Gottschalkia purinilytica: one gene and its partner. The protein of the gene in region 1 interacts with the protein of each later gene in a pairwise test. Links are inferred from orthologs where the notes say so. Each region holds a gene or a part of one and is shown on either strand. Other genes may lie near its edges. The genes, in order: lpdA and pcrA.

Evidence for each region.
Region 2: the proteins of lpdA (region 1) and pcrA interact in binary tests that used the Escherichia coli proteins (3 or more experiments, as listed by UniProt). The link is inferred for Gottschalkia purinilytica from one-to-one orthologs.

What each region holds. Positions count from the first base shown.
Region 1 is NZ_LGSS01000003.1:250,424-266,149, forward strand. Bases 5,896-8,833 are described here. They hold lpdA (dihydrolipoyl dehydrogenase), read right to left. Parts: upstream 8,086-8,833; coding sequence 6,706-8,085; downstream 5,896-6,705. Other genes in these bases: CLPU_RS04580 (diacylglycerol/lipid kinase family protein), read right to left, coding at 5,896-6,448; CLPU_RS04590 (glycerophosphodiester phosphodiesterase), read right to left, coding at 8,321-8,833. Outside these bases: CLPU_RS04550 (aminopeptidase), read right to left, coding at 1-980; CLPU_RS04555 (response regulator), read right to left, coding at 1,116-1,787; CLPU_RS04560 (sensor histidine kinase), read right to left, coding at 1,777-2,937; CLPU_RS04565 (chemotaxis protein CheW), read right to left, coding at 3,060-3,515; CLPU_RS16550 (DUF896 domain-containing protein), read right to left, coding at 3,611-3,781; CLPU_RS04570 (hypothetical protein), read right to left, coding at 3,837-4,181; CLPU_RS04575 (LacI family DNA-binding transcriptional regulator), read right to left, coding at 4,333-5,340; more of CLPU_RS04580, read right to left, coding at 5,564-5,895; more of CLPU_RS04590, read right to left, coding at 8,834-9,052; CLPU_RS04595 (hypothetical protein), read right to left, coding at 9,130-9,324; CLPU_RS04600 (histidinol-phosphatase HisJ family protein), read left to right, coding at 9,670-10,479; CLPU_RS04605 (hypothetical protein), read right to left, coding at 10,491-10,733; CLPU_RS04610 (putative polysaccharide biosynthesis protein), read left to right, coding at 10,931-12,463; CLPU_RS04615 (GNAT family N-acetyltransferase), read right to left, coding at 12,458-12,925; ATP-dependent zinc metalloprotease FtsH, read right to left, coding at 13,420-15,186; CLPU_RS04625 (hypothetical protein), read right to left, coding at 15,289-15,585; CLPU_RS04630 (class I SAM-dependent methyltransferase), read right to left, coding at 15,654-15,726. UniProt on the Escherichia coli protein: Lipoamide dehydrogenase is a component of the glycine cleavage system as well as of the alpha-ketoacid dehydrogenase complexes.
Region 2 is NZ_LGSS01000020.1:16,501-32,228, forward strand. The notes cover bases 7,512-10,451. They hold pcrA (DNA helicase PcrA), read right to left. Parts: upstream 10,113-10,451; coding sequence 7,911-10,112; downstream 7,512-7,910. Other genes in these bases: ligA (NAD-dependent DNA ligase LigA), read right to left, coding at 7,512-7,894; CLPU_RS14655 (methyl-accepting chemotaxis protein), read right to left, coding at 10,358-10,451. Also shown: CLPU_RS14615 (ABC transporter permease), read right to left, coding at 1-253; CLPU_RS14620 (ABC transporter permease), read right to left, coding at 275-1,195; Asp-tRNA(Asn)/Glu-tRNA(Gln) amidotransferase subunit GatB, read right to left, coding at 1,879-3,309; Asp-tRNA(Asn)/Glu-tRNA(Gln) amidotransferase subunit GatA, read right to left, coding at 3,365-4,801; CLPU_RS14635 (GNAT family N-acetyltransferase), read right to left, coding at 4,888-5,430; Asp-tRNA(Asn)/Glu-tRNA(Gln) amidotransferase subunit GatC, read right to left, coding at 5,585-5,866; more of ligA, read right to left, coding at 5,882-7,511; more of CLPU_RS14655, read right to left, coding at 10,452-11,806; CLPU_RS14660 (sulfurtransferase), read right to left, coding at 12,166-13,125; CLPU_RS14665 (TVP38/TMEM64 family protein), read right to left, coding at 13,192-13,902; CLPU_RS14670 (C-GCAxxG-C-C family protein), read right to left, coding at 13,937-14,407; CLPU_RS14675 (heterodisulfide reductase-related iron-sulfur binding cluster), read right to left, coding at 15,101-15,728. UniProt on the Escherichia coli protein: A helicase with DNA-dependent ATPase activity. Unwinds DNA duplexes with 3'-5' polarity. Translocates on single-stranded DNA with 3'-5' polarity. Initiates unwinding more efficiently from a nicked substrate than double-stranded DNA.

The DNA of each region.
Region 1 (15,726 bases):
ATAAGCTCAGAAACTACATTTTCAAAAAATTTAGACTCCATACCTGTATTTCCTAAACTTCCTACTTCTTCTTTATCCATAAATAAGCCAACTGCTGTTTTATTAGGACATTCTGTTTCTAATATTGCTTTTAATGAAGTAAATACACATACCCTATCATCTTGTCCATACCCGCCTATCATGCTTCTGTCTATTCCAACATCTCTAGCCTTACCAGCAGGTACTATTTCAAATTCTGCTGTCGTAAAATCTTCTTCCACTATTCCATATTTTTCATATAATACATTTAAAATATTTAATTTAACTTTTTCACTTATTTCATCATCATTATATGGTATACTTCCTATTAATATATTTAAGCCTTCTCCTACAATTGCTTCATCAAGTTTTTTAGACATTTGATCTTTCGCAAGATGAGGTAATAAATCAGTTATAAAAAATACGGGATCCTTTTCATCCTCACCAATAACTATGTACTCTTTTTCTCCATTTGATTTAATTACTACTCCATGAAGTGCTAAAGGAAGAGTAACCCATTGATATTTTTTTATACCGCCATAATAATGTGTTTTTAAAAATGCTAAGTTGGAATCTTCATACAAAGGAAATTGTTTTAAATCTATTCTAGGAGCATCAACATGAGATCCAACTATATGCATACCTTTTTCTAGGCTTTCTTTTCCTATAACAAATAATGCTATTGATTTTCCTTTATTATTAGCATATATTTTAGTTCCTGGTACAACTTTAATATTCTTATTAATTATTGTTTCTAAAGAAATATATCCATTTTCTTCAGCAATTTTTATTATTTCACTAACTGCTTCCCTTTCAGTTTTACTCTTATCAAGAAAACTTTTATACTCATCACCTAATCCAAATATCATATCCTTTTGTGTATCATCTGTATTTTCCCATACATTAGGCCAAGTATGAGTAAGCTTCTCTTTTAATTCTTTTCCTCTTAACTTTTTATTCATTTGTATACCTCCGCAATTTTAATAAACTTTCAAATATATAATATATACCCTTATACACTTTGTCAATTAACTATATATTTAGCCTTTTATAATTATTTACATATAAAATTTTAATTTATTTAAAACTTTATATTACTATTGTATCTTTTTCATCTTATTTTTATAAGTAAAAATTGCTGCTTGAACTCTATCTGTTACATTAATCTTTTTAAATATGTTAGATACATGATTCTTTACAGTTTTTTCACTAATAAATAATCTACCAGCTATCTCTTTATTATTTAATCCCTCTGCTATTAGTGTTAATACTTCATATTCTCTCCTTGTAAGAGAATCTATCTGCTCTCTTTCTATAGCTTTATCATCCTGAGAATTAATTTCCTTTACAAGTAATGCAGAAACATTAGGTTGAATATATGTTTTTCCAATGTAGACGTCTCTTATAGCCTTAATTAAGCTATCGGAATCTGCATCTTTTAGAACATATCCGCTAGCACCTATTTTTATTGTCTCATATAAATATTCTTTATCGTCATGTATTGTAAGCATTATAACTTTAGAAGACACTCCTATGTCTTTTAGTCTTCTAAGAGCTTCTATACCATTCATATCTGGCATATTTATATCCATAAGAATTACATCCGGTTTGTTATTAATAGCTTTTTGAATTGCTTCTTCGCCATTTGAAGCCTGTTCTATAACCTCAATATCTTCTTCCAACTCTATAATTTGTTTAAGTCCTTCTCTCATAAGAGAGTGATCGTCTACTATCAAAACAGTAATGCTGTTTTTTATATTAAGCTCCATTGCTATCATCCTTTCCTGTCAGAGGTATTGTAACATTTATCTCTGTGCCGTTTCCTAGACTAGACGTAATATCAAAGCTGCCATCAAGTAATTCTGTCCTTTCTCTTATACCTAAAATTCCAAAACCACCATTTTTTGCATCTTTTATCTTATTTATATTATCGACTTCAAATCCAACTCCATGATCTTTAATAAATATATTTATTCTGTTCATTACTTTATCTATTTTTAAAAATACATTTTTGGCTTTAGAATGTTTTCTAATATTGTTAAGACATTCTTGAACGATTCTAAAACAAGCTAATTCTACTATAGAATTAATGTTCTCCATATCACCAAGCACTATAAATTCTACCTTAATATCGTTTTCTTCTGTAAAGTTATCAATAAACCTCTGAATTGTGGGAATAAGCCCCAAATCATCTAAGGACATCGGTCGTAGATCATATATTATTTTTCTAATATCTCTTAAACTATTCTTTACTATAAATTTTAACTTTTGTAATTCTTCTCTAGATTTATTTATATCTAATGATAGTAGTTTTTCACATAGTTCCGCCTTTAGCATAACGTTTGCCATAGTCTGAGCTGGACCATCATGTATCTCTCTGGCAACTCTTTGTCTTTCTTCTTCTTGAGCTTGTATAATCTTAACTCCAAGGTATTGTCTACTACTCATATCTTCTATTGTCTCTGATAATTCATCAAAATTCCCTCTTAGGTATTGCATTGCTACGCCAACCTTTGTTACCGCTTTTTCTGCTTTTCTTATATTTTCAAGTGTTCTTCTAAGACTTAGCTCAACTTCTGTTCTTTTATCTATAAGATTTTGTTCCTCTTGCTTTTTTAATATTAGTTTCAATCTTAAATTATTTGCTTCCTCATATACTAATCGTATATCTTCTTCAGAATGTACATTAAAGTTTTTGCTTACTAACATTAATCTAGTTCTTGTTCTTTTTTCTTCTATTTCTAAATTATCAACTGCATCTATTATCAGTGCTAATTTTAGTTGTATACTTTCTAGTTCTTTTTGCAACCTATCATTTTCTTTTTTAGCGTCTTCTACCATATTAAATATTTCATTTCTACTTTGATCTATCACGTTAATCGTTTTCTCTATAATTTCACTTATCTTATTTATCTCCATTGCTTTTATTCGCAACTCCTTAAAAACTTCTAGTTGATAATTTGTTTAAAAAAAGACTAGACATATATTCTCTAGTCTGTAAATCAATATTAAATAAATGTTATAATTTACCATCGAGTGTATTAAACATTCATTAGTTCTATTTCTTCTTTCTCATTATCAGTCAATATTTTTTCTAAATCTATTAATATTATTAAGCGATCATTCAGTTTTCCTACACCCGTTATGTATTTCATATCTACTCCTGTTATTATGTTTGGCGTAGGGTCTATATCATTATCATCTAATTTTACTGTCTGAGATGCTTCATCTACAATAAACCCTACTTGTTTATCATTTAAATTTATAATTATGATTCTAGTATTAGTATCAATTTCACTGTCCTCTATACTGAACCTTTTCTTTAAACAAACTATAGGTATAACATTTCCCCTGTAGTTAATTATTCCTTCTACAAAGCTTGGAGAATTAGGTACTTTGACACTTTCTTGATAAGGACCTATTTCTCTAACATTCATAATATCTATACCATATTCTTCTTTCCCTAGTTTAAATACAACATATTGTCTTTCTCCCAATTATTACACCTCCTACTGAATTATTTCTATATATTTTTATTTTTTCCTTCCAATTAATTAAAATAAAAAAAATAAAAAACCGTAAAAATACGGTTTTAGTCAACAAATTCTATATTATCTAATTGTCTTCTAAAATTTTCTTTAAAAGCTTTTATATATTCTTCTCTAAGAGTTTTTTGTTCTAGTTTTTCTTCATCATTCAATCCTTCTTCTTTAGACTTTTTAGATAAATAATTTATTCTATCTATATTTTCTTTTGATATCATTTATATTCCTCCCTTATCTAATCCTAACTATATAATTCTTTATTATATTTAAATGCTAACTTATAACTATCATAGCCAAAATTAAAGAGACTAATATTTGTAATATTCCAACTACTCCTAAAATTTTAAACAGATTATTTAACTTATATTTTGCTTCTATCAAACTATTTTCGTCTCCCTTAAATCTATTAAGTGAATGTTTTTTATGAATAGACCAAGATAGTATTTTACTAACAGCTCCTAGTATAATTATAACTATTCCCTCTATAAAAAAATAGTCACTCAGAATAACTAGATTAAAATTTTTTATATTTAAAATATAACAAATTAATGTAGTTATTATAGAAATAATAATACTACTATATAAAATACCTTTAAAATAATTTACTGCTTTTTTCATATTTATTTTTATCCCTTCTTCCTAAAGAAGCTATATCTCAATACAATATACTTATTTATTATATACCAAAAAGCAGCTATTTTAAATAGCCGCTAAATTATACATTTTCATTCTAGTCTATTTTTTATACTTTAAATATTATATACATTCGTTATTCATCTATTTTTGAACAACTATTACGCTTCTGTATCTGAAAAGGTAATATTATATCATTTTTATCCATTTTTTCCCCTTTAAGCTCTTTTATAATTCTTCTAATGGCTACAGCTCCTATATCATAGAATGGTTCTTTAATAGTTGTAAGAGTAGGTCTAAATATCGAAGCTATTTTTATATCTCCAAATCCAGTAACAGACATTTCACTCGGAACCTTTATATTATTATCATGTAAATAACTTAAAACTCCAATGGCTAATTCATCATAGCTACAAAATATAGCTGTTACATCTTCCTCATGGTTTACTATATCTCTAGCTACATTATATCCATCATCTATATTTCTTCCTTTTGTAAAATATATAATTTCCTTACATAATTCGTTTTCTGAAATTGCTTTCCTATATCCTTCTAGCTTCATCATTTCTAATGAATGCTCTTTTTCACTATTTGCAACATACACAATATTAGTATGTCCTAGACTAATTAAGTAGTTAGTCATTTCATATGCAGCTTCAAAATTATCTATAGTAACTGTAGGATAATCCTGATCATAATAATATCTGTTTAAATATACAAATGGTATTCTCGATTTTTTAATATGATCATCCATTTCTTCATTTAATATATTTGATATAAGTATAATACCTTCCACTTGCTTAGTATTTAAAAGCTGTAAATATTTTATTTCAGCAGACTTATCTCCAAATGTACTACATAAGATTATGTCATAATCATACATTTTTCCAACTTCTTCAATTCCTCTAACCATTTCAGCTATATATGAGTCTCCTAAATCTGTAACTATTACTCCAATTAAAAATGATTTCTTAGTAACTAAAGTTCTTGCTATTTCATTAGGCTTATATCCAAGTTCCTCGATGACTTCTAAAACTACTTTTCTAATTTCCGGACTTACAGGCTTGGAATCATTTATTACTCTAGATACAGTAGAAATTGATACTCCTGCCATTTTAGCCACATCTTTAATAGTAGCAGCCATTGTGTTATCCCTCCCAAGCATATTTATATGAAAATATAATTAATTATATTTTTTATCTATAACAAAATAATATACAAATATATTATAAAAACTTATAAAAACACAAGTTTTTAATTCACTATATTAAGAGTAATAATATTATACCATTTTGATATTTAAAGTTTCAATAGTTACAAATTTTGTAAATAGTTTAAAAACTTAATACATAATCATAATTATTTCATTAAACTAGTATCCTGAAACTACCAGGTAAAACTTCTATGGTAGCCGGTAATTTTCCTCCAAATTCACCGTCAATATCTATCTGTACTTCTTGATCTGAGTTTATGATTACTTTTTTAGTCTTAAAATATTTTACATTTGGGTGATTGATATGTTCGCCTTTTAATAAATTGATAAATATTGAAAAGACATCTTGTATCTCAGATTTTCTAATTATTATACAATCTAAAAGACCATCTTCTACTTGAGCCTTTGGAGCAAGCTTCTTAAATCCACCTATTGATGAACTATTAGTTAATAAGAATAAAAGTATTTCTTCTTCTGAAGTATATTCTTCACTTTCTACTTTTATATTTATTCCCTTAAACATCTGTCTTGGCATTTGTTTCATACCTTCTATATAATAAGCTATTCTTCCTAATATAGTCTTAGCTTCAACAGGTACTTCATGTGCTACATTGGTTAATAACCCACCTGCTGCAACATTTACAAAGTATTTATCATTAATTCTTCCTAAATCAACATCTATTGTATTTTCTTTTATTATCATTTCACAAAATTTTTTTGGACTTTTGGGAAGTTTCATATAATTTGCAAAATCATTAACAGTACCAGCTGGCAATATAGCAACTGGAATTTTTCTTCCTCCCTTTACTATACCTGTAGCAACTTCATTTATAGTTCCATCGCCTCCACAAGCTATAATAATATCCCAGTCTTCTTTACAAGATTTTATTGTTTCATTCATAGCATCATTTTTCCCTTTGGTAGAATATTTTCCTATAATATATCCACTATCCATAAGAATCTTGCATATACTATCTAATCTTTTTTGAACAATATTTCTACCTGCTGAAGGATTATTTATAATTTTTACCTTTCTCATAAAAGTCACCTTTCCTCATGAGTAGTAGTATTTTAAATCGATATTTAAATATTTGTTATTATATTTATGAGATTTATTTAAGTTTTTACTAAAATATTACTTTTATTAAATTATACACTTACTTAGTATACTATTTTAACAAGATAAAATCAAAGATATATTAGTATTAGCTTAATAAGTAGTTTATATAATAAAAAAAGTCTATAAGATTCTTAAAAAGAAGCTTATAGACTAATAATCATATTTCATTATATGTTTTATTTTTTAGGTAAATGTATACATTTATCAAAAGAATCTGCACATGCTTCCATAAATGCTTCTGAGAATGTTGGGTGGCCATGTATAGTTTCTGCAACACCTTCAGCTGTAACTCCTGCTTCCATTAAAGCAGCAGCTTCATTAATCATTTCAGCAGCTGAAACTCCTATAATATGAACTCCTAATATTTGCTCATTATCTCTGTTTGTTACTACTTTTACAAAACCATTTCCTTCACCTGAAGCTAATGCTCTACCATTAGCACCAAATGGGAATTTACCTACACCTACATTACTATATTTTTCTTTAGCTTGTTCTTCTGTTAACCCTACTGCTGCTACTTCTGGTAATGAATATACACAAGCTGGTACATTTTCTGCCTTAAATGTCTCATTTCCACCTAGAGCATTTATAACTGAAACCTCTGCCATTTTAGATGCTGCATGAGCAAGCATTAATTGTCCATTTATATCTCCAGGAGCATATATTCCTTCTATGCTTGTTTCCATCTTGTCATTTACTACTATCGCTCCACGGTTCATTTCAAATTCGAGTTCTCCAACACCATCTAAATCTGGAACTCTACCTATTGATATTAATACTAAATCTGCTTCTACTGGATCTTTTCCTTCTAAGTGTAAAAGTACTTTGTCTCCTTGGTCTTCTATTTCTTTTAATCTACTTGAAGTAAGTATTTTTACGCCTTTTTTAGAAAGTAATTTTCCTAATTCAATACTTACATCTTCATCCATTGTAGGAACTATTCTGTCATTTGACTGAATAACAGTTACTTTACTACCATAAGCATTAAATATAGTAGCGATCTCTGTACCTATTACTCCACCACCAACTATAGCTAATCTTTCTGGTAATTCTTTTAAATCTAATATTTCATCACTTGTAAGTACTTTTGGGCTATCTATTCCAGGGATATTTATTCTAGCTACTTTTGATCCCCCAGCAAGAACTATTTTTTTACCCTCTATTATGTCGCCTTCATCTATTTGTACTTTTTTATCTTTAGTTAATCTACCTACACCATTATATATGTCAATACCGTAGCTTTTTAAAAGACCACCTACACCAGTTGTAAGTCTTCTAACTACTCTATTTTTATAACTTACTATTTTATCCATATCTAGACTAAAGTTTGTATTGTCTAACACAATGCCTCTACTTTTAGCATCATTAATATGTTCTATAATTTCTGCGTTTTTTACATAAGTCTTTGTTGGGATACATCCTCTATTTAAACAAGTACCACCAAAATTATCTTTTTCTACTATAGCAACTTTACCACCAAGTTGAGCTGCTTTTATAGCTCCTACGTATCCTGCAGGACCTCCTCCAATTACTATAACATCATAAATTTGTGACACAGGTTCCGCCTCCTTTAGTTTTTTATTTATTTTAATAAAAGTTTGTATATCATTTAATAATACAGAACTTATTTATGTATATTCATTCATATATCAATGAAAGTTTAACATACTTCAGAAACTTTGTCTAAATAAGTTCTCATATAAAATTATAGTACATTAAATATATTTATTCTATATTAATATTTAATATTTATAGAATTTTTATATAATGTTTTTAGTCATTAATATTTTTCTATAGTTCTTTTAATAAGTTCACTCCTACATCTGGATAATCTGTTAATATTCCTGAAACACCTTTCTTAAGTACCCTCATCATTTCACATCTATCATTTATAGTAAAGAAATATGTGTTAAATCCATTATCTTTACAATCATTAATAAACTTATCATCTATTAACATGGAAATCATACTTATTCCACTTGAATTTATTCTTTTTGCATGAACTAATAAATCATCAAATTTAAACATATATAAAGGCGCTACTTTTATTTTTCTATTAATTTTTTTAATTTCTATTAAACTAGGATAATTAAATGAAGATATTATTACATTATCAGTTAATTCTTTTTTTTGAATTAAATCTACAACCTTTTCTTCTAATCCATCATAATGAATAAATATATTTTTCAGTTCTATATTTATTAATATATTTTTATCTTTTACAATTTCAAAAACTTCTTCTAGAGTAGGTATTTTTTCTCCTTTATATTTTTCATTATACCAACTTCCTGCATCTAATGCTTTTATTTCTTTTAAAGTTAAATCTTTTATATATCCCACTCCATTAGTTGTTCTATTTAACATTTCATCATGACAAACTACAATTTCATTATCTTTAGTCATTTGTACATCTAATTCTATACCATCTGATTTCATTTCTATTGCTTTCTTAAATGAAGAAATAGTATTTTCTGGAGCATATGCTGATGCACCTCTATGCGCAATTATTAATGGCTTTTTCATTCATTTCACCCCTTATAAGTTCAATATATTCCAAAAAATAAAAATAGCCCCTTAATCTTTGGGACTATTTAAAAGCTTTACTGTTGGCTATTATGTTTTTTTAAAATTTCTTGTAATCTTCTTGCTTGCATTCCTGATTCTTCAGCAAATATTTTAAATGTTTCTGCTAATTCAGTGTCTCTCATTTTTTTAGAAAAAACTTCATAATCTCTTACCATTTCTTGAGCATCTAATATTTTTTTCTTTAAAATATCTTTTTCATTTAAATCCATAAAAAATCCTCCTTATTATTTTTTAGATTTATTATATTATTTTCTACTATTTTTAAATTTATTACTATATTTAAATAAATAATATCTATCCTTATATCGTATATCTTCTATAAGATCACATACTTATAATCCATACATTATTATGTATATCAAATTATACTGAGCTAACTATATATATAGCATTTCCAAAATTAAAATAATTATCAAATATTTTTAATACTTTTATTATTGTTTTTTTGATAGTTACTGTTGTTAAAATTAACATGCATCATATTTACTTATATATGATACTTTAGTAGAATTATATGAAATGGTATTTCTTAAATTTAGATAGGGGTGTTTGTAATGTATGACTATCATGTTCATAGTATGTTTTCAGGAGACTGTAAATATACCATGGAAGAAATGGTTCTAGCAGCTATTGATAAAAATATAAAATCATTATCCTTTACTGACCATATAGACTATGACTACGGAAGCGGAAACTATAGTTCTGAAATCAATTTTGTTTTTAATACAGAAGATTATATGAAAGAATTTAAAAAAATTAAGAACAATTATAAAAATCAAATTGAAATATTATCAGGAGTAGAATTAGGTATGCAGCCTCATTTAGTTGATAAGATACATGAATTATTACCATTAGATATATTTGATTTTATATTAATGTCTGTACACACAGTAAAGAGACAAGATCTTCATGAAGGTGAGTTTTTTGAAAATAAATCAGCTATTAAATCCTATGAAGAATACTATGAGGATCTGTATACATGTTTAGATAAATTCGATAATTTTGATATAGTAGGCCATTTAAATTTAATCGATAGATATTCCAAGTATTTAAATGAATCTGTAAAATTTGAAGACTATAAAGAAATAATATCTGAGGTTTTGAAAAAAATAATTTCTAAGGGTAAGGGTATAGAGATAAACACTTCAGGTATAAGATATGGCATGGAATCATTCTTACCAAACTTAGACATATTAAAACTTTATAAAAGTTTGGGTGGAGAAATTATAACGTTTGGCTCAGACTCTCATAAGCCAGAAGATATAGGTTTTGCATACAATGATGTAATAAAACTTCTTAAAGAATTAGACTTCAAATACTTGACTATTTTTAAAAATAGAAAAAAACAATTTATTAATATATAAATAGGGTAGGATCATTTCCTCACCCTATTTATTTTTACTTTTTCATCATAATTGCAATTATCACAATTGAATAAGTGCAAACAACAGTCATGGGATACTCCATCAACAAGCTGAGTTATATCATTAGAAAGATAAGGACTATAATCGTCATAGAAGTTTACTATAGGTCCATAATCTTTCATATAGTCACTACAGTTTTTACATTTAACTTTCTTTTCTTTTAGTCCGTTACAAAGTGGACATATTAAGTTCATTTTTTCCTCCTAATAACCTCGTTAAATTTATTCCCTTCACTTCTATTTTCTTGATATATCTAAGATATTATACATTTAATTCTAAGCTTATTTTAAATAATGTCATTTTAAATTTTTTGAAGTAATTATTCAAGTAACTAAGGAATATTTATATTATTAAATATCTTAATTATTTTGATTATATTAGAGGTGGTATTTTGACTAAGAAAGGTTTTATTTATAGTACAACTATCTTAATTCTAGTAAATTTTGTCGTTAGATTTATAGGCTTTGCTTATAAAATTATATTATCAAAAAATATAGGTGCTGAAGGGATAGGTCTTTATCATATAGTTAGTCCTGTATTAATGCTAGCAATTACTTTTACAACTTCTGGACTTCCCATAGCAGTATCTAAATTAGTTGCAAGTCAGCAAACGATAAGTAATAGCAATGGTAGTATAAAGGTTTTTAAAGTTGCATTTTGTTTTTCTTTCTTATTAAGTATTTTATTAAGCCTAATCTTGCTATTATTTAACGGATATATAAGCTTTAATCTATTAAAAAATAACGATGTAAGATTAGCAGTAATCTTACTTATTCCAGCTATTATAATAATATCTTTAAGCTCAATATTAAGAGGGTATTTTTATGGAATAAATCAAGTGAATCCACCAGGTATTGCCCAGGTAATCGAGCAAGTAACTAGAGTATTGTTTGTTATCGGAATCATGACATATCTTAAAGGGGTTAGCCCTAAAGTAGGATTATTAATAGCTACAATAGCTGTTAGTGTAGGAGAGTTCTTTGGATTTTTATGGTTATTACTAAGCTTTAAAATTTCTTCTTTTAAGAATAAAAAAAGACTAAATTCAAGCATTAAATATAGTTCTATATTCTCTAAATTGGTCAAAATATCTTTTCCTATAACTATATCTAGACTTACAAATGTATTAATGCAATTAATAAATGCTATACTTATACCTCAACTTCTAATAAAAGCTGGATATACAAATAGCGAAGCTATAGGTATGTTTGGAAGACTAATGGGAATGGCAATGCCATTGATTTTTCTACCATTTATAGTTACTTCTGCTCTAGTCGTAAATATAGTACCTACTTTATCTAAGCTTTTGGATTCCAAAGAAGAAGTAGCTTTGAATTCTAACATTCATTTATGTATAAAAATCACTTTGTTGGTTTCTATCCCTATTACTGGATACTTTATTTTCTTTGCAACGCCAATTTCTAAGCTTTTTTATAATGATGTCAAAGTATCAAGCTATATAGTTAGTATGAGCTATAGTATTGTATTTTTATCTTTACAACATACTCTTTCAGGAATTCTTCAAGGAATCGGTAAGCAGCTTATATCAACAATCAATCATATAATTGGAACTATTATTCAATTAATTACTTCATATTATCTAATATCAAATCCTTCATTTGGTATTAATGGATTTTTTATAAGTTTTATATTATCAACATTAATTACATTTGTACTAAATTATATTACACTTGAAAAATCAGTTAAAATAAAGTTTAAATTTATTGATTATATTTTAAAGCCAACATTTGCTACTATGCTGTCATTACTTATAACCTTCATAACATATATATTTATAATTAATATTGGTATAAAAAGTTTCTTTGTTCTTTTAATTTGCATGAGTGTATCTGGTTCTTCATACTTATTATTATTATTTGTTACAAAAGCACTTCCTGATTTTGTTTATAAAAAGTTTTTATAAAGTTTGACTATTTATACTTTTTTCAAATATAGTTATATATACTCCATCATGTACTTCTCTTTTTCCAATGCTTATAAATCCATTTGTCTCATATAGTCTAGTTGCTGGTTCATTTTTTGAACCAGTTGTAACTACTATTTTTGTTACTTTGCTATCTACATTTTCTATAAATTTTAGCAGCTTATTAGCTATTCCTCTTCTAAAATAACTAGGGTGAATTGCAATTTTACATATATCTAAAGTCTTTTCGTCTATGTAATATGATATAATTCCTAAAAGCTTATTTTCTTCAAAATATCCATATAAAGTTTCATTGCTATTTTTTATGTCATCTATATTTTCCTTTAAAGGAGGTATATCATAAAAATTAATAATTTCTGCTTCTTTTTTATAAGCTTCCTTTTGAATATCTAATACTTTTATAAGCAAATCTTCATTATTAACATCTATCTTTTTTATCATTTAAAGTCATTCCTTTTAAATTATTTATTAATTACACTTTAAAGTAACAATTCTAGCTAATTATAATATAATAATATACTAAACTATTAAAACATTAGCTAAATACATATTTTACTCTTAAATTTTTAAAAACAATAAAAAATCCTTAAGCTAGTGCCTAAGGATTTTCCCGCGATGCCGGTTGCCCTGCTAATTCATACCCGCATCTCTCGCAGGTGGGTGTTCTATCTTTAGTTTCTGATTTCCTATACAAGTAGGCCTATCATACACTATAGAACTTGAACTCCCGTAATACATATGTCGGTTGAATTATCAAAAGCTCTCGTACATCTCAGGAATGTTTTATGTTGTGAATTTATTATACTACAAATACATTTTTTTAAAAAGTAAGATAGTTATTATTTTATAAAATTATCTTACTTTATATATGTTTAGTTAGAGTATAATAAATTTTCCTTTTATTTTTGCAGTTTTACTAATTTAGCCTTTATCATTTAATTTTCTAATATATTATTAATCTCATCTTCATCTAATGTTTCTTTTTCCAAAAGATTTTGAGTAATTTTTTCTAATAAATTCATATTATTTTTCAGAATATCTAAAGTTTTATCATACATTTCTTTTAATATAAATCTTGTTCTATCTATAATATAGTTATTAGCACCTAAATTTCCACCTAAAGCTATTTCGTAGTTTATAAGCCCTGCTTCATCATCCATTCCGAATTTACTTATCATAGAAAGAGCCATATTTGTAGATCTCTCTAAATCGTTTGATGCTCCTGTAGTAATGTTATCTTTTCCAAATACAATTTCTTCAGCAGCTCTTCCTCCTAAAGAAATCATTATATGGTTCTTAATATCATCTTTTGTCTGATACATTTTATCAGGAGGAATATTCATACTAAAGCCTCCTGCACCTTTAGTACTTGGTATTATACTAACTTTTGTAACTCTATTCTTAGGACAAGTTAATTTTGCAACTAAGGCATGTCCCGCCTCATGATATGCTGTAATAGATTTCTCCTCTAAAGAAATACTACTTCTATCTTTTTTTTCTTCTCCTACTACAACTGTATAAAAAGCTTTATCTATATGATTCATTGTTATATTTAAATCATTATGCTTTGCTGCTATCATAGCTGACTCATTCATAAGACTCTCTAACTTTGCTCCACTAAAATAAACAGTCTGATATGCAACCTTTTTCAAGTCGACATCCTGAGATATAGGCTTATTCTTACTATGAAGCTTAAGGATCTTATATCTAGCATTTACATCTGGTAATCCTACTTCTATCTGTCTATCAAATCTACCAGGTCTTAGTAAAGCATCATCCAATGTATCTATTCTATTTGTAGCTCCTATAACAATAATACCTTCATTGCCTTTAAAACCAGACATTTCCGTTAAGAGAGCATTTAGCGTTCTATCACTTTCATCAGAAGCCCCACTTGCAAGTCCTGATTTTCTCTTTTTTCCCATTGCATCTATTTCATCTATAAATATTACACATTTACCTGCTTCTCTAGCTTTTTTAAATAAGCTTCTTATTCTACTTGCACCAACCCCTGCATATATTTGAATAAAGTCAGATCCTGTTACTGCAAAAAAAGGAACTCCTGCCTCACCTGCTAGAGCTTTAGCCAATAATGTCTTACCAGTACCTGGTGCACCGTATAATAGAACACCTCTAGGCATTCTAGCTCCATACTTCTGATATTTTTCTGGATTTTGTATAAAGTCAACCAACTCTCTAAGATTTTCTTTAGCTTCCTCATTTCCTGCAACATCATCAAAGGTTATTTTTGTTGAAACATCATTGTCATTACCTATACTTGACATTTGAGTCATTTCTTTCTGAGCTTGTTTCGATGAGTTTTTACTAGAGAAATGAATAATCCCTACAAAACCAATCAAAGTCATAACTAAAAAGAAAGTATTGGTTACAAAAGAAGTTCCATTAGTTTCTTCTACCTTTACTTTAGACTCTAATAGTTGTTTTTTAAAATCTTCTGATCTAGGATTATCTGTTTTGAAATTTTTTCCGTCTTTTGTTACTCCTGTTATTTTAGAGTCATCGCTCAAATTTACATTTTTTATATTTCCTTTTTTAACATTTGTCATAAATTCTGTATATGAAATCTCTTGATACTTATTTTGTTTTACAAAAAAAGTTGTTAAAGATACTGTTGATACTAGAACTATCGTAGCTATAACTAAAAGTACCTTCATCTTTTTACTTAATTTCAATAAAATCACCCTTTCAGGTTTACATAATCTGATAAATTATTATAACATTTTTAATAACAATTGTCTATTTAAAGAGTTTATATAAAAAAATAGGTACACATTAATGTGTACCTATAAGGACTGCTTAATAGCCTCAACTAGCTTATCTAGCTTTTTATTTTGATCTGGACTTAACATAGGGCGAATACTTTCCAATTTTTTCAATTTATTTTCAAGTTCATCTTTTCCCATTTCTTCTGATAATTTTTTATTAAGTTTTATTATTTCAAAAAATATTTCATCTTCAGATTTATCCGAATACTTATTTGCTAGTTCCTTTAACTGATCAAGTTGTTCTTCTGATGGATTAACTTTTTGTTTTAATTGTTCTAATACTTTATCTATGTCTTTATTATTTTCATTACTCATAAAATGTCCCCTCCTTTTATTCTTTATATATTTATGAGGGAACATGTTAATATATTACTTTCAAAATTTTACTTTTCAGCTACAACTATAGTATGAAAAGAATCTTTAGTATATTTATCCTCCTTAAAACTTCCATATAGC
Region 2 (15,728 bases), on another replicon or contig:
GTCCTTTATTTATAAGAGTAAAGTCTTGTTCTGAATATCCAAAAGGTCTAATTTTAGGCCCTAAAAAAGCCATTATAATTATAAGAAATAATAATCCAAGTGAGAACAGTGCTAGTTTGTTTTCTTTTAGTCTTCTCCAAGCATCAGCCCAGTAAGTTAAACTAGGTCTAACAATTTTTTCAGATTTATCTATATCTTTGTCTACAGGCTTAAACATATCTTCAGTCAATGTAGACATCTGACTCTTCGGCATCTTTTTCTCCCCTCTTTCTAACTACTGGTCTAGTCTTATTCTAGGATCAACTAGTCCGTATAATAAGTCTATAATGTACATCATAAATACTAATATAGTTGCATAAAATGTCGTAGTTCCTAGTATAAGTGTATAGTCATTTTGTTGAATACTTTGAACATAATGCTTACCTATCCCAGGTATTATAAATATATTTTCAACTACGAATGATCCTATAAGAACTGAAGCTATCATAACTCCAAGTATAGTTATTACTGGTAATATAGCGTTTCTTATAGTATGTTTAAATATTATAGATCCTTTTGAAAGACCTTTTGCCTTAGCTGTTTTTACATAATCTTGTCCTAATACATCAAGCATACTTGTTCTCATCATTCTAGCTATATATGCAGTCATACTTAATCCTAAAGCTACTACTGGTAGTACATAGTGGCTAAGAGTACCCCATCTTCCAACTGGGAACCATTTCAGATATGCTCCAAACCAATACTGAAATAATGCTGCAAATACAAAGTTAGGAACTGAAACTCCTATTACAGCAGTTATAATCACTAAATAGTCAGGGAGCTTACCCCTATTTAGTGATGCTATCACTCCACATGATACTCCCACTACTACTCCTAACGTAGCAGCTAATAATCCTAGCTTAGCTGATACAGGAAATCCTTCTGATAGTATATTTCCAACTGATCTGTTTTCATACTTCATTGAATCTCCTAAATCTCCCTTTAAAAGATTTTTCATATAAGTTCCGTATTGAACTATAAGTGGCTTATCTAGCCCATATTTAGCTTCTAAGTTTTTCATAATTTGTGGTGGTATTTTCTTACCATCAGTAAACGGATCTCCTGGTATTGAGTGCATTAAGAAAAATGTTATAGTTATAATAACCCAAACAGTTAACACCGCTATTACTCCTCTTTTAAGAGTATACTTTAACAATTACTACACCTCCATACATCTATAAAAGCCTTTTTATACTAGATATTAATATATCTATAGTTTTGAATTTTACGATAAATTTGACAATTTATCTTAAATAAAAGCAAAAAAGTAGTATATATAAGAGTAAAAAACACATAACAAATATATAAAACTTCTTTTTCACTTTAATATTCTAAAGCATTTTATATATTAAACTTTAAATATAATTTAGCCTATTGTAAAAGTTTCTAATTTTCTGAATTTAATATCAGAAAAGTAACATCGACACAATCTCTCTCGACATTATATATAATTATATAACACAACCTAATTAACATATTTTTAACAATTTATTAATATTTCTTAACAATTTGTATAGATAAATATTACAATTATGTTTATACATATTGTTGAAAATCACACATTTATAACCTTATTCACTCACTGCAAAGAAAAAATATTCTTTTAATATTCCACAATTAGTTAAATAGTTTTTCTTTTTGTTACATTTTTTTAATATTTTTATATACTATATATTTACTATCTATTTATTTATTAGACAAATATATATATCAATAGTAAAATTTTGAAATAAAATTAATGTTTAATATGAAACATTAATCATATATTATTGATACGATAATCCATCTTATACACAATTTGGAATATGAGATAAGAATAAAAAATAGTCAGTATGACGATTAAGCCTTACTGACCATTTCTAATAATATGTTATTTATTTTTTTTGGATTTGCTTTGCCTTTTGTAGCTTTCATTATTTGTCCTACAAGAAATCCTAATACCTTATCTTTTCCTTGTTTATATTCATTAACAGCATCTTGATTTTGAGACAGTATTTCTTTCACTATTAATCTAAGCTCTTTGTCATCATTTATTTGCTTAAGTCCTAAATCTTCTATTATTACTTTAGGTCTTTCCCCTTGTTCAAACATCCTTCTAAATATATCTTTAGCTGTACTATTATTTATATCACCATTACTAATGTAATTTATTAACTCACCTAAGTCCTTAGATTCAAATTTTATATTATCTATTTTTATTTTACTATCATTCAATCTTCTTAGCATGTCTCCAGTTATCCAGTTTGCTACTTGTTTAGCTTCTTTAGTATAATTTAGTGTTTCCTCGAAAAAATTAGCTATCTTTTTATCAGCTATAAGAATCTCAACATCGTATTCGGATAACTCATATTTATCAATAAATCTTATTTTCTTATCATGTGGTAGTTCTGGAAGACTTTTTTCTATATCACTAATCATATCCTCATTCAATAATACATTAACTATATCGGGTTCTGGAAAGTATCTATAATCTAGAGCATCCTCTTTGCTTCTCATTGCTAATGTCTTATTTTCTGATTCATCCCATCTTCTTGTTTCTTTACTTCCAATTTTTTTGTATTTTAAAAGCTCTATATGTCTACTTTCTTCGTATTCAACTGCTCTTATAGCATTTTTAAATGAATTCAGATTCTTAAGCTCTACAATTTCTGTTTTTATATTATTATTTTCGTCTACTATATTTATGTTTACATCACATCGAAGTGACCCTTCCTCCATTTTACAATCTGATACTTCTATATACTCTATTATTTGTTTTAAATTCTCTAAAAAAATACTCAATTCTTTTGATGAATTTATATCTGGTTCAGTTACAATCTCTATAAGTGGTACTCCACATCTATTATAATCAAGTAGTATATTTCTTTCTTTATCATATATAGATTTTCCAGTGTCTTCTTCTATATGTATTCTTTTTATTCTTATCTTTTTATTTGATCCCTCATTTTCTATATTAAGATAGCCATTTTCACATAATGGATTATAATATTGAGTTGTCTGAAATCCTTTTACTAAGTCCTGATAAAAATAATTTTTTCTATCCATGTTAACTTTATTAGCAATCTTACAATTAAGAGCTAACCCCGCTTTTATTCCATACTCTATCACCTTTTCGTTAATAATAGGTAGTGATCCTGGAAGCCCTAAACATACAGGGCATACTTGGGTATTTGGTTCTTTTCCAAACTCAGTTGAACAACCGCAAAATATCTTTGTATTAGTATTTAATTCTACATGTATTTCTAGTCCTATAAGGGTTTTATAAGACATTTTATCAACTCCTGTTTTTATCAATTATTCATAATAAAACTTTTCAAAGACTTCATTAGCATACTTTATTTTTTTCATAAGCATAAGCTATCTTAAAAATAGCTTTTTCATTAAGTCTATTGCTCATTATCTGCATTCCTATAGGTAAATTATCAATTTTACCACAAGGAATAGTCATAGCTGGAATTCCAACTAAGTTAGCTGGAGTTGTTAATTTATCTAATATATGACCATATTCACCATTACTTTCCTTACTACCTAGCTTAAAGGGTAGATTAATTGTAGTAGGTGTTATTAAAACATCATACTTTCTAAATATATTTTCATATTCATTTTTTAATAATGTTCTTATCTTACAAGCTTTTTCATAATATTTTTCATAGTTACTAGAACTTAAAAAGTAGTTCCCAATTAGTATTCTCTTCTTTACTTCTTCTCCAAATCCTTCGCTCCTGTTTTTTATAATTAAGTCTTCTATTGAACTATAATTATCGCTTCTATATCCATACCTTATTCCATCAAATCTCCCTAAATTAGAACTGGCTTCTACTAACGATATTATATAGTATGCTGATAATGCATACTCTGTAGTTGGAAGTGAAATTTCATCAATATTAGCTCCTAGTCTTTCAAGGAACATTATTTCTTCTAGCACTTTTTCCCTTATACGTTCATCCACTTCTGATCCAAAGTATTCTCTTGGTATACCTATTTTCATTCCTTTAATATTGTCTATTAGATATTCTCTATAGTTTTCTTTTTCTCTATTAATAGATGTAGAGTCAAATTTATCGTTGCCCGATACGCTATTCAACACTATAGCACAATCCTCTACATTCTTAGTTATAATTCCTATTTGATCTAAAGACGAGGCAAAAGAAACTAGTCCATATCTAGAAATTAATCCATAAGTAGGTTTAAGTCCTACTACTCCACAATAACTAGCAGGTTGTCTTACAGAGCCTCCCGTAGAAGAAGCTATAGAAAAAAGTACTTGTCTAGATGCCACGCTAGCAGCTGATCCGCCACTTGATCCTCCTGGAACTCTAGATTTATCTACAGGATTTTTAGTAGAATTAAAATAAGAAGTTTCATTAGACGATCCCATAGCAAATTCATCCATATTATTCTTACCTATTATGATTGCTCCATCTTCTTTTAATTTTTTAGAAACGGTAGCATCATATGGTGCTATGAAATCTTTCATCATCTTTGAAGCACAAGTTGTCTTAAATCCTTCTACCATTATATTATCTTTTATAGAACATGGAATTCCTGCTAAATCGGATATAGTCTTCATTCTTATAATAGTATCATCCACTTGTTTAGCCCTTTTTATTGCATAATCTTCAAATACAGATATAAAAGAATTTAAATCAGATTCCGTTTCACTTATTCTTTTTAAATAGCTTTTCACTATATCTTGTGAATTTATCTCTTTTTTTCTTAATAAATCTATTAAATCATGTATAGTGAGATGAGTTAGATCCACTTGTATCATCCTTTCAATACTTCAAATATGAAGCAATATATTAACTTATTAATAATTTTCCTACGTACTTCATATAGTTAAGTAATTTATTTATTTCTATTTTTCCAGTTGTACTTAGATATAGACATTTCATACAAATTCCAATAACCGTTTTCAACCTTCCTCGCATTTTTAATAAGATTTTCTTTTACAAATCCAACACCCTCGTAACACTTAATAGCACCAGAGTTAAAATCAAATACTTTAAGGATTATCTTCTCTAGTTTAAACTTTGTAAATCCAATCCTTAATAATTCTTCTAATACTAGTTTCCCTATTCCTCTACCTCTTACATTTTCTTCTCCTATTAAAAATCTTCCTATTTTCCCAACCATATTGACCTTATCTTCTATGCATAACTCAACAGTTCCAATAGTTTCATTTGTATCAGCTAATATTATTTTATAAACGAATATATCAGAATTTTCTTTTTTAACTTTATTATAAAAATATTCTCGGATTTGATCTTCAGTTAAAGGATATGTATACACAGGCCCAGCCCATTGCAATAAATAATCTGACGTCTTATTTCCATTCCATTCAACTATTTTTCTAAAGTCTTTTTCTTCTAAGTACTGAAGCTTTATCATTTTAATTCCCCCTAAATAACGAGAAATATGAATTTCTTACTAAGTTAATCATATACAAATTTGCACCAAGAAGAGTTATTATTCTACTTGGTGCATAAAATTATCCTAATATTTTTTCGATTACCCAGGAAATATGCTGATACTTATTGTCAATTTATTTTGTAGAAATTTTAAAATAATCGTCAAGAGTATCTTTTGCATTCATTAAAGCCTTATTTTTATCCATACTTTCTTTTAAGACATCTTCTCTTGTTACATTCATTTGTGAATGAATATAGTAAGTAGGCTCTATATTTGTCGTATTCATTTCTTCAATCTTTTCTACATAGTTTAGTAATATTTCTATATCTTTTATGAATTTCTCTTTTTCCTTACCTTTTATTTCTAATTTTGATAGTTTTATAACTTTCTCGATTTCTTCCTCTGTAATAGTCATTATATTCCCTCCATATTACATAAGCTTTGAATCTTCAACTATTTTCTTAAATTCATCACTATTTATAATAGAAATTCCAAGTTCACTAGCTTTGTCGGCCTTTGATCCTGGATTTTCTCCAACTACCACAAAGTCTGTTTTTTTACTTACACTACCTGTCACTTTACCACCAAGTTTTTCTACTATTTCTTTTGCCTCAGTCCTACTAAAGTCTTCTAAAGTGCCAGTAACAACTACAGTTTTTCCACTGAATATACTATCTTCTTTTACTTCATGCTCTTCATATTCTAAAGTTATTCCTTCAGATAATAGCTTATTTATACTTTCTACTATTTTGTCATCATGGAAAAACTCTATTATACTATTAGCAACTATTCCTCCTATATCTGGTACAGAAATTAATTCATCATATGTTGCGTTCATTATATTTTCTAGTGACTTGAAAGTATTAGCAAGCTCTGTAGCTGTTTTTCTTCCTACATTAGGTATACCAAGTGCATATATAAACGCATCTAAATCACAATTTTTACTTTTTTCTATAGCATTTAATAGATTCTCTGTCTTTTTCTTTCCGAATCTCTCTAATTCAACTAAATCATCAAATTTAAGCTCATATATTTGAGATATATCCTTTAAATCTAATTTTTCAAATAACTGTCCTGCTGTTTTTTCACTAAATCCTTCTATATTCATAGCATCTCTACTTGCAAAATGAACTAGTCTTGATACTAACTGTGGCTTACAAGATAGTGAATTTAAGCAAAACATATGTACACCTTCATGTTTCAATTCACTATTACATGCAGGACAGTATTCTGGCTTATCTATTTCCTCATGTACTTCATCATCTTCAACTGCTCCCATTATTTCTGGTATAACATCATTTGACCTTCTTATCCAAACCTTGCATCCTTTTTTTACTCTTTTTCTCTGTATATCATCCCAGTTATTTAAAGTAGCCCTTTTTACAGTTACTCCTCCTATATCAATAGGCTCTAGATGTGCTATTGGAGTTACTTTTCCCGTTCTTCCTACATTCCATTCCACTTCTAGTAGCTTTGTAGTAACTTCTTCTGCCTCAAATTTATATGCCATAGCCCATCTAGGAAACTTCTGAGTATATCCTAAAACTTCTCTCGTTCTAATATCATTTATTTTTATAACTAATCCATCTGTTAACACATCTAAATTTTTTCTTTCTTCATTCACTCTACCTACTTCTTCTATTACTTCTTCTATATCATTATATACTTTAAGATAGTCGTTTACAGGAAGTCTATTTTCCTTTATGAACTCTATCATATCTAGATGAGTTTCAAATGTTAATGTATCAGAAAATCCTATATTATAAAAGTAAGCTATAAGGTTTCTTTCTGCTGTTAACTTTGGATCCAAGTTTCTTAAAGCCCCTGCCGCTCCATTTCTAGCATTCTTCAAAGGTTCTTTTGCCTTTTTATTATACTCTTCTAGTGCCGATAAAGGCATGAGACCCTCTCCTTGAACCTCAAATGTGCCATCTTTAAAAGGTATAGTTAAAGGAACAGTTTTTATTGTTTTTATCTGTGGAAGTATGCCTTCTCCTATTATTCCATTACCTCTAGTTGAACCTTGTACTAGTTTTCCATCTTGATAAGTAAGGTTTATTGTAAGACCATCGAATTTTAGTTCAACAACATACGTAGGATATGGAAGCTTCTGTTCATTTGCTGCATTATACTGGTTTATAAGCTTTTTAACTCTTTGATCCCAACTTCTAAGTTCTTCTACATTTTGGCTTTTATCCAAGCTCAGTAGTTTTCCTAAATGTCTATGTTTTTCGAACTTATCTAATACTTCCCCACCTACTCTTTGTGTAGGTGAGTTAGAAAGCACAGTATTTGTTTCTTTCTCGAGTGCTACTAATTCATCATAAATAGCGTCATATTCTTTATCACTAACCTTAGGACTGTCTAATGTATAGTAGTAGTAGTTTAGGTCATTTATTATATCTATTAGTTCTTTCATTCTAGACAATTTATTATCATCCATATTAGCACCTCCAAATTTATACTACTTCTATAGGTGCATAGGCAAGCATAAGTTTCTTTATACCTTGACTTGGAAAAGTTACTGTTATCTCTGTATTTTCTCCTTGTCCTTTTACTTGAACAACCGTTCCTATTCCCCAAGACTTATGGCTTACTTTCGCTCCTGCCTTTATATTCTCACTATCTGAATTCAGATTAGGTTCTTTTTTAGTATTCTCAAATGTATATCCTTTAAAATATTTACTACTTGTACTTGAATTTTGAGTTGCAGTATTTAATTTTTTCTTTTCATTGCAACCATCGATCAAACTTTCCGGTACTTCGCCTATAAACCTTGAAACTGCATTATAATTTGTTTTACCATACAACATACGTATACTTGAATATGTCATATATAGTATTTCTTTGGCTCTTGTTATTCCTACATAACAAAGTCTTCTTTCTTCTTCTAACTCATCATCATCTGTAAATCCTCGTGCTGATGGAAAAAGTCCTTCTTCCATTCCAGTCATAAATACTACAGGAAATTCAAGACCTTTAGCGCTGTGTAAGGTCATTAAAGTTACTGCTTCACCGTTTTCTGTGTCCACTCTATCTATGTCTGAAAGTAATGATATATTAGCAAGAAAATCTTCCAAATTACTTTCTTCATTATTAGCTTCATAATCTATAGCAACAGATAGAAACTCTTCTAAGTTTTCTATTCTACTTCTGGCTTCCACTGTATTCTCTTCTTCAAGCTCTTTTATATATCCAATAGAATCTAATATGTTCTCGATTAAGTCTTTTACTCCTAATATTTCTTTCATAGCTATAAATTTTCCTATAAGAGAAACAAAGCTTTTTAAGTTAGTTATTGCTCTTTGTGAAAGCCCAGGTATTTCTTCTGCATCCAGCATTATACTATATATACTTTCACCTTTCTTAATACTATAATCCTCTACCTTATCTAAAGTCGTTTTTCCTATTCCTCTTTTAGGAACATTTATTATTCTTTTTAAACTTATATTATCTACTGGATTTTGAATAACTCTTAAGTAAGCTATAATATCTTTTATTTCTTTTCTATCGTAGAACTTTAATCCTCCTACAATTTTATATGGTATATTCCCTTTTATTAATGCTTCCTCTAGTACACGAGACTGGGCATTAGTTCTGTAAAGTAAGGCAAAATCCGATAAGCTTTTTTCATCTTCCTCACAGATACTTTTTATTTTATTAACTATAAAGTAAGCTTCGTCGTGTTCGTTATCCCCATTATATATTTTTATTTTGTCTCCTTCTTCATTTTCAGTCCATAAAATCTTATCTTTTCTCTCTAAATTATTTTCTATAACAGAGTTTGCTGCATCAAGTATAGTTTTTGTAGAGCGATAATTTTGTTCTAGTTTTATAACTTTAGCATTAGGATATTCTTCTTCAAAGTCCAATATATTCCTTATGTCAGCTCCTCTCCATTTGTAAATTGACTGGTCAAAATCACCAACCACGCATATATTCTCATGTTGTTTAGCCAATAATTTTATCAACATATATTGTGCTCTATTTGTATCTTGATATTCATCTACTAATACATATTTGAATTTATTTTGATAGTATTCTAGTACATCAGGATTTTGTCTAAAGAGCTCTATAGTTTTATTTATTAAGTCATCAAAGTCTAATGCATTATTTTCTTTTAACTTATTTTGATATAATTCATATAGCTCTCCTTTTTGTCTTTCTCTAAAGTCGCTATAGTTATCATTTATATATTTATCTGGTGATATCAACTTGTCCTTTTGAGATCCTATAAAGTTTAACATTGAATTAGGATCAAATAGTTTTTCGTTCATGTCTTTTTCTTTTAAACAATCTTTTATAAGAGTCTTTTGATCACTAGTATCAAATATAACAAAACTTCTATTGTATCCGATCTTCTCTATATTTCTTCTAAGTATTCTTACACATATAGAGTGAAAAGTTCCTGTCCATATATCGTCTACTCCGTCTACTATAAGTCTGGATATCCTTTCTTTCATTTCACTTGCAGCTTTATTTGTAAATGTAAGTGCTAATATATTATAAGGACTTACTCCTTTTTCCTCGATTAAATATGCTATTCTATAAGTAAGTACTCTTGTCTTTCCACTTCCAGCACCAGCTAATACGAGTATTGGTCCTTCCGTAGCAAGAACAGCTTCTTTTTGTCTTTCGTTCATTCCTGTAAGAAAGCTCATTTTATTTTCCCCTTTCTTCTCATTGTCTACTTATACTATTATATAAGAAAGTATCTCCTTATTAAAGATGATTAGTCAATGATATTAGTAGTGTAACTATATCATATTTTATTCTTATATTTAACAGCCCTATATAAGAAGTTTCTAACTTCTGTAAATGTGAGTAGTTCACCAATTATAAACCTAATTAAAAATGAGCCTCTTTTAATATTAAGAGACTCATTACTTTAATTATAATTATTCTATTAAAACACATATTCTCCTTTTTCTAATAAATCTTTTGTTATATTTATCATTTCATCAAACATAGTTATTATAGTTTTAGATAACTCTTTAGCCTTTTCTACTTGAGAGTAAGCTTCCTTAATATTTTCTCTCTTTATTAAATTAATAACTACTTCTCCTATATTATGCAAGTCTTCATGATAAGAATCAACTTCAGACCATATTTCTAAAATTTGGGGATTTTTAGGACTAACAGAGTGATAAAAATGTCCAAAAGCACATCTATGTCCATCTGTCTGGATAGGTAGAACTTTCACTTCATTTACCATAGATTCTAAAGTCAGAACCCAATTCTTGTGGGCAGTTATAGCAGATTCCACATTTTTGATAAAGTCATCATTGGAAATTCTATACTTATCTTGATTACTAAGCTTTCCACCAACTTTAGCTACACTAGATACCTTATTTTCTATATCTTTAATTCCACTAGATATCTCTTTAATTTTATTAGATACATCTGTTAACTCAGTTGAAGTATTGTTCATTTTTTCTATTATATTAGTTGTATCTCCCATTGCACTACTTATTTCCTCCGTAGCAGAGCTAAGTTCTTGACTTGTATTAGATATAGCATTAATTCCATCTACAGTTTCACTTATTAGTTCATTATTTTTATTAAATATGTATATGAGCTCATCTAATTGAGCTTTAACTGATTCTATTTCATCTACTGATTCTGAAACACTCTTAGAACTATTCTCAGAGGCTATATTTATATCTTCTATATGTATACTAAGACCTTCTAATAGTTTTTTTGTATCTGCTGAAAGCTTCCTCACTTCTTCAGCTACAACATTAAATCCCTTACCATGCTCACCTGCTCTTGCTGCCTCTATAGAAGCATTTAATGCTAGTATATTTATTTGTTCTGATATAGAATCTATATCTTCCATTGTTTTTTTTACATTCTTAGTTATATTGATCAAACTTGAAACATTATCATACATAGTATGTGATATATTTGTTACATATTCAATACTCTCTCCTATAACCTCCGCCATTTCTTTACTTGATGTCACATTATTACTCATCTCTTTAGTTTTATCATTCATAACAGATAAAGAATCTGAAACCTCTATAGAATTATTTTCAAGTTCGGCCATATTTGCAGATATTTCTTCAAAAACTGATGCTAATCCATCAGATATATTACTTATATTTGAAACACCGTCATTTATTTCACTTGAGTAATGTTCTAACTTTACGTCAAAAGTACTAATATCTATGGCTATATCTAATATACTGTGAATAATATACTCTATCTCTTCTTTATTTCCATAAAATTTATGTGATAAATCTATTAATTTTCTTACTATTCTATCTTTTGTATCAATTCTATTAGAATCCTCTAATTTATCTTTTAACATGTCATCTATAATCTCTTCATACTTTCTTTTACTTAGAATCATTTTTATCATTCTCCTTATATCTCTACGTATTTAAGAAATTTTATAATCTCTAATAATTTAGTTTACTCAAGTTTTTCAATATAATATATAAGTTATTTTAACATATTTTATCATTATATTATGTTTTTTTACATATTTCGCATATTTTTTTACTAATAAATTATATTCCCTCATTTAGCTATGTTTAACTATTTTTTTTGTATAGATCAACTATAAATAGTTTTATTTTTCTTTTAATTATCTATATATCTTTTATAAAAGTTACAAAAAATAATGGCTAGTCAATTAATCGGTTGATTAGCCATTATTTTTTATATCATAATTATGTTTTTTTATATTATTAATTAAGTTTCATATTATTAATCCAATGGTTTCGAAACCTCTAACCCTGATTTTTCATATTCTGCCCAAGACCCATCATAATTTTTAACATTTTCATATCCCAATAATTCTCTTAATACGAAAACTGTATGTGCCGATTTCACTCCAGATTGACAGAAAGGTAATATAGCTTCTTTATCTTTTGTTATTCCTTTTTCCCCATATAGTTTTTCAAGTTCTTCCGCACTTTTAAATGTACCATCTTCATTTAATACTTGTGTCCATTCTATCCATACTGATTTTGGAATAGATCCATCCTTAACTTCTTTCTCCGAACGTGAATCTAAAGGTATTACATTTTTATTATCTGAATTTTTCTTAATAAAATCTAAATCAGCAACATAATCTTTGTTAGGTTCTTGTGCTTTATATTGTGTTGCTTCTTTTTCATCAGATAAAGCTTTTGTTTCAAATCCTGCTTTTTTCCAAGCATCTACTCCACCCTCTAATATTTTTACATTTTCATGGCCATATACTTTCATAGTCCACCATAAACGTGAAGCCCATAATCCGTTATCAGCATCATAAATAACTACAGTATCATCATTTTTAATTCCTGCTTTACTTAAAACTTCTTCTATTTTTTCTCTATTAACCATCATTTTAGAGACACCATTTACTTCTGTCATAATATCATCTCTTTTGATTTTAACTGCTCCCGGTATGTATCCCCCTGGAAGTTTACCATCTCTTAGGTCTATTATAACAGCTTCTTTTAGGTCTTTTAGTTCTTTAGCCGTTATAATACTTTCTGGTTTAGCATACCCTTTTTGATTTTTTTCTTGTTTATTATCTTCTTTTTTACTAGCACTTGTTGTATCTTCAGTAGTTTTTTCTTGATTAGTTTGATTTGTTTCTGTTTTTTTAGAACATCCAACTGTAGCTACTGTTAAAGACAAAGCTAGTACTCCAATTAATGCTATTTTTTTACTTAACATTATTACTCCCCCTTATACTGTACATCAAAATTTTATCTAAAAGCTTTTATTTAGCTTTCATACAATTTAAACATCAATATTCTTTTTCTTCTTAAGCCACCCTGGTATAAGTGAAACTATAACAAACAGTACTGCACCAGCTCCTAAATATGCAAAAGTCTTTCCTGTGTTTCCTTCTCCACTTGCTAATGCCCCACTCATAAATGTAATTGCTATAGTTCCAGGTAACATACATATCCAAGAAACCAATATATACGTTGATAGTTTAATATCTGTTAGCCCGTACACATAATTTTGAACATTAAACGGAAATATAGGTACTAACCTTGTTATCATTAACATTCTCCAGCCCTGCTGTTTTACTCCATCATCTATTCTTTTAAGATTTTTATTCTTTTCAATCAATCCTTCAACCATATCTCTAGCTGTATATCTTCCTACTATGAATGCCATTGTTGCACCTATCGTTGATCCTATTGAAGCCCAAACTGCTCCCCATAAAGAACCAAAAGCTAACCCAGCTAATATCCCTATTGGTAAACCTGGTAAAAAGAAAATACAAGCAATAACATACAGCCCTATGTATACAATAGGTCCAAGTATACCAAAGTCATTTATCCAATTTTTAAGATTTTGAATATTCTTAATACTTATATATTCAAACAATCCAAAATGCCTCATAAGTAAAATGATAGCGGTTATAATTGCTATTATGATTCCTATCTTTAAATAGTTTTTTTTCTTATTTTTAATTTCACTATTTTTTGTATCTTCCACTTTACCCCTCCTTTTTTTAGTTAATAGATAATCGTTATCCTAGTACTTTTGAAATTAAGCTTTTATTTTCAAGTATAATCTCCATAACCATTTCACATATATCCCCTGTAACTTTAGTACATCTTTCCTTATGTTCTTTGGAACCAAATTTGTAATCTTTTATAAGGACTCTACAGCAAGCACTACCATACTTCTCTCTAAACTTATCATGCAACTGTTGTGATAACTTCATCACTTTTCTATTACCGCCCCCTGGTTTCTTTCTTCCGTATACGAGTCCTAGGGCAGTTTGTCCACCAGTTAAAGCACCGCAACTACATCCTGCACCTCCCATTCCAACAGGAAATCCTGATGTAAGTCTCACATACTCCTCTGGCATTCCGCACTCTAATACTTTATTAACCGAAGCCAATATAGCCTCAGAACATAAGTATTCTTCTTTTCTGTAGTAACCTTCAGCTAGTTCTCTAGCTTTCTTCATAAGTTCCTTGTCTTTTTCCTTCAATGAACTCACTCCCCCAAATTTTCATAACATATTGATGATCTACACTATACAATTTCACTTATAACGTATATAAAATATATGATTGTACTATATAAAACATTTAGATTTTGATAAGTTACATAAAAATAGAACAAACAAGAATATAAAATTAAGAAAGATTTTTTTAAGATATAACAATTTATGTGTTTTATTATATCCATATATAAATTTTCTTAAAGTCTCTTACATCCTGTCTAGTTAACTACCACCACTTATAGAAGTGAATGGCTTCCTAGTCAATATCTCTAACCAGACAAGTCCACATGGGCTCTAAAAGTCGCACCACCTCGAAATATAGTACAATAGCTTCTGCATTGATATATATGCTTGGTTTTCGCTATACTACTAGGCAAGTATTGAATATTTTACACTATAGAACATTTCCTATAGCAACTCAATATATTCAGTTTTTGGTTGTTCTTAAAATCATTATATCCTAATTTAGTAATTTCATCTAGCATTTACCAAATTACTGCTATGAATCTTCTACTATAGAAGAAGAAGGATTCTACACAGTCTATTAAAATATACATTAATCTAATATGAATTTGAAATAATTTATTTCTATATATTTTTAGTTTTATATAATTTTTTTCTATATAAAATTCACTAAAATTTATAATAAGTTGCATAAAAATAAATATCTGTTTAACTTTATTTAAATATACTATTTATATTTCTTTTAGTTTTATATCTATTTTTCCAACTTGTAATAGGTGTACTTGGTATTCCTGGAAATTGAGAATCAGATGTCCATGTATTATTGAACACTAAATCTAAAATATGAACTGCCTTTTTATCACCTTTAGCCATAGCTTCTCTACAAGCAGCACAATAAGTTACCATATAATCTGACTTTACTTCTTCGGTTCTTCTTTTCATAACTTTTAAAGCTAATTGTGGATTCGCAGGTACTACCATTCCCCCAAATCCACAACATCTTGTATTTTCTCTACTATGTAGTGTTTCTTCTATTTCATATCCTAATTCCTTCATTATCCATCTTACTCCATCTTGTATAGAAGATACATTTCTAGTAGAACATGAATCATGTATAGCAAAAACAATATTACTATCTTTTCCAATACCTATAGACTCTTTTGGTAATCCTATTGCAGGAAGCAGTTGCCAAAGAGAAGTTACTTTTAAATTTGTACTATATTTATTCATATTCGTATAACATGATTGACAGGCAACTATTATCTCCTCTACTTCCATTTGTTCAAATTCTTTTTGTAATTTTTCATGTCTTTCTTTAAACTTATCTACTTGTCCTATATCT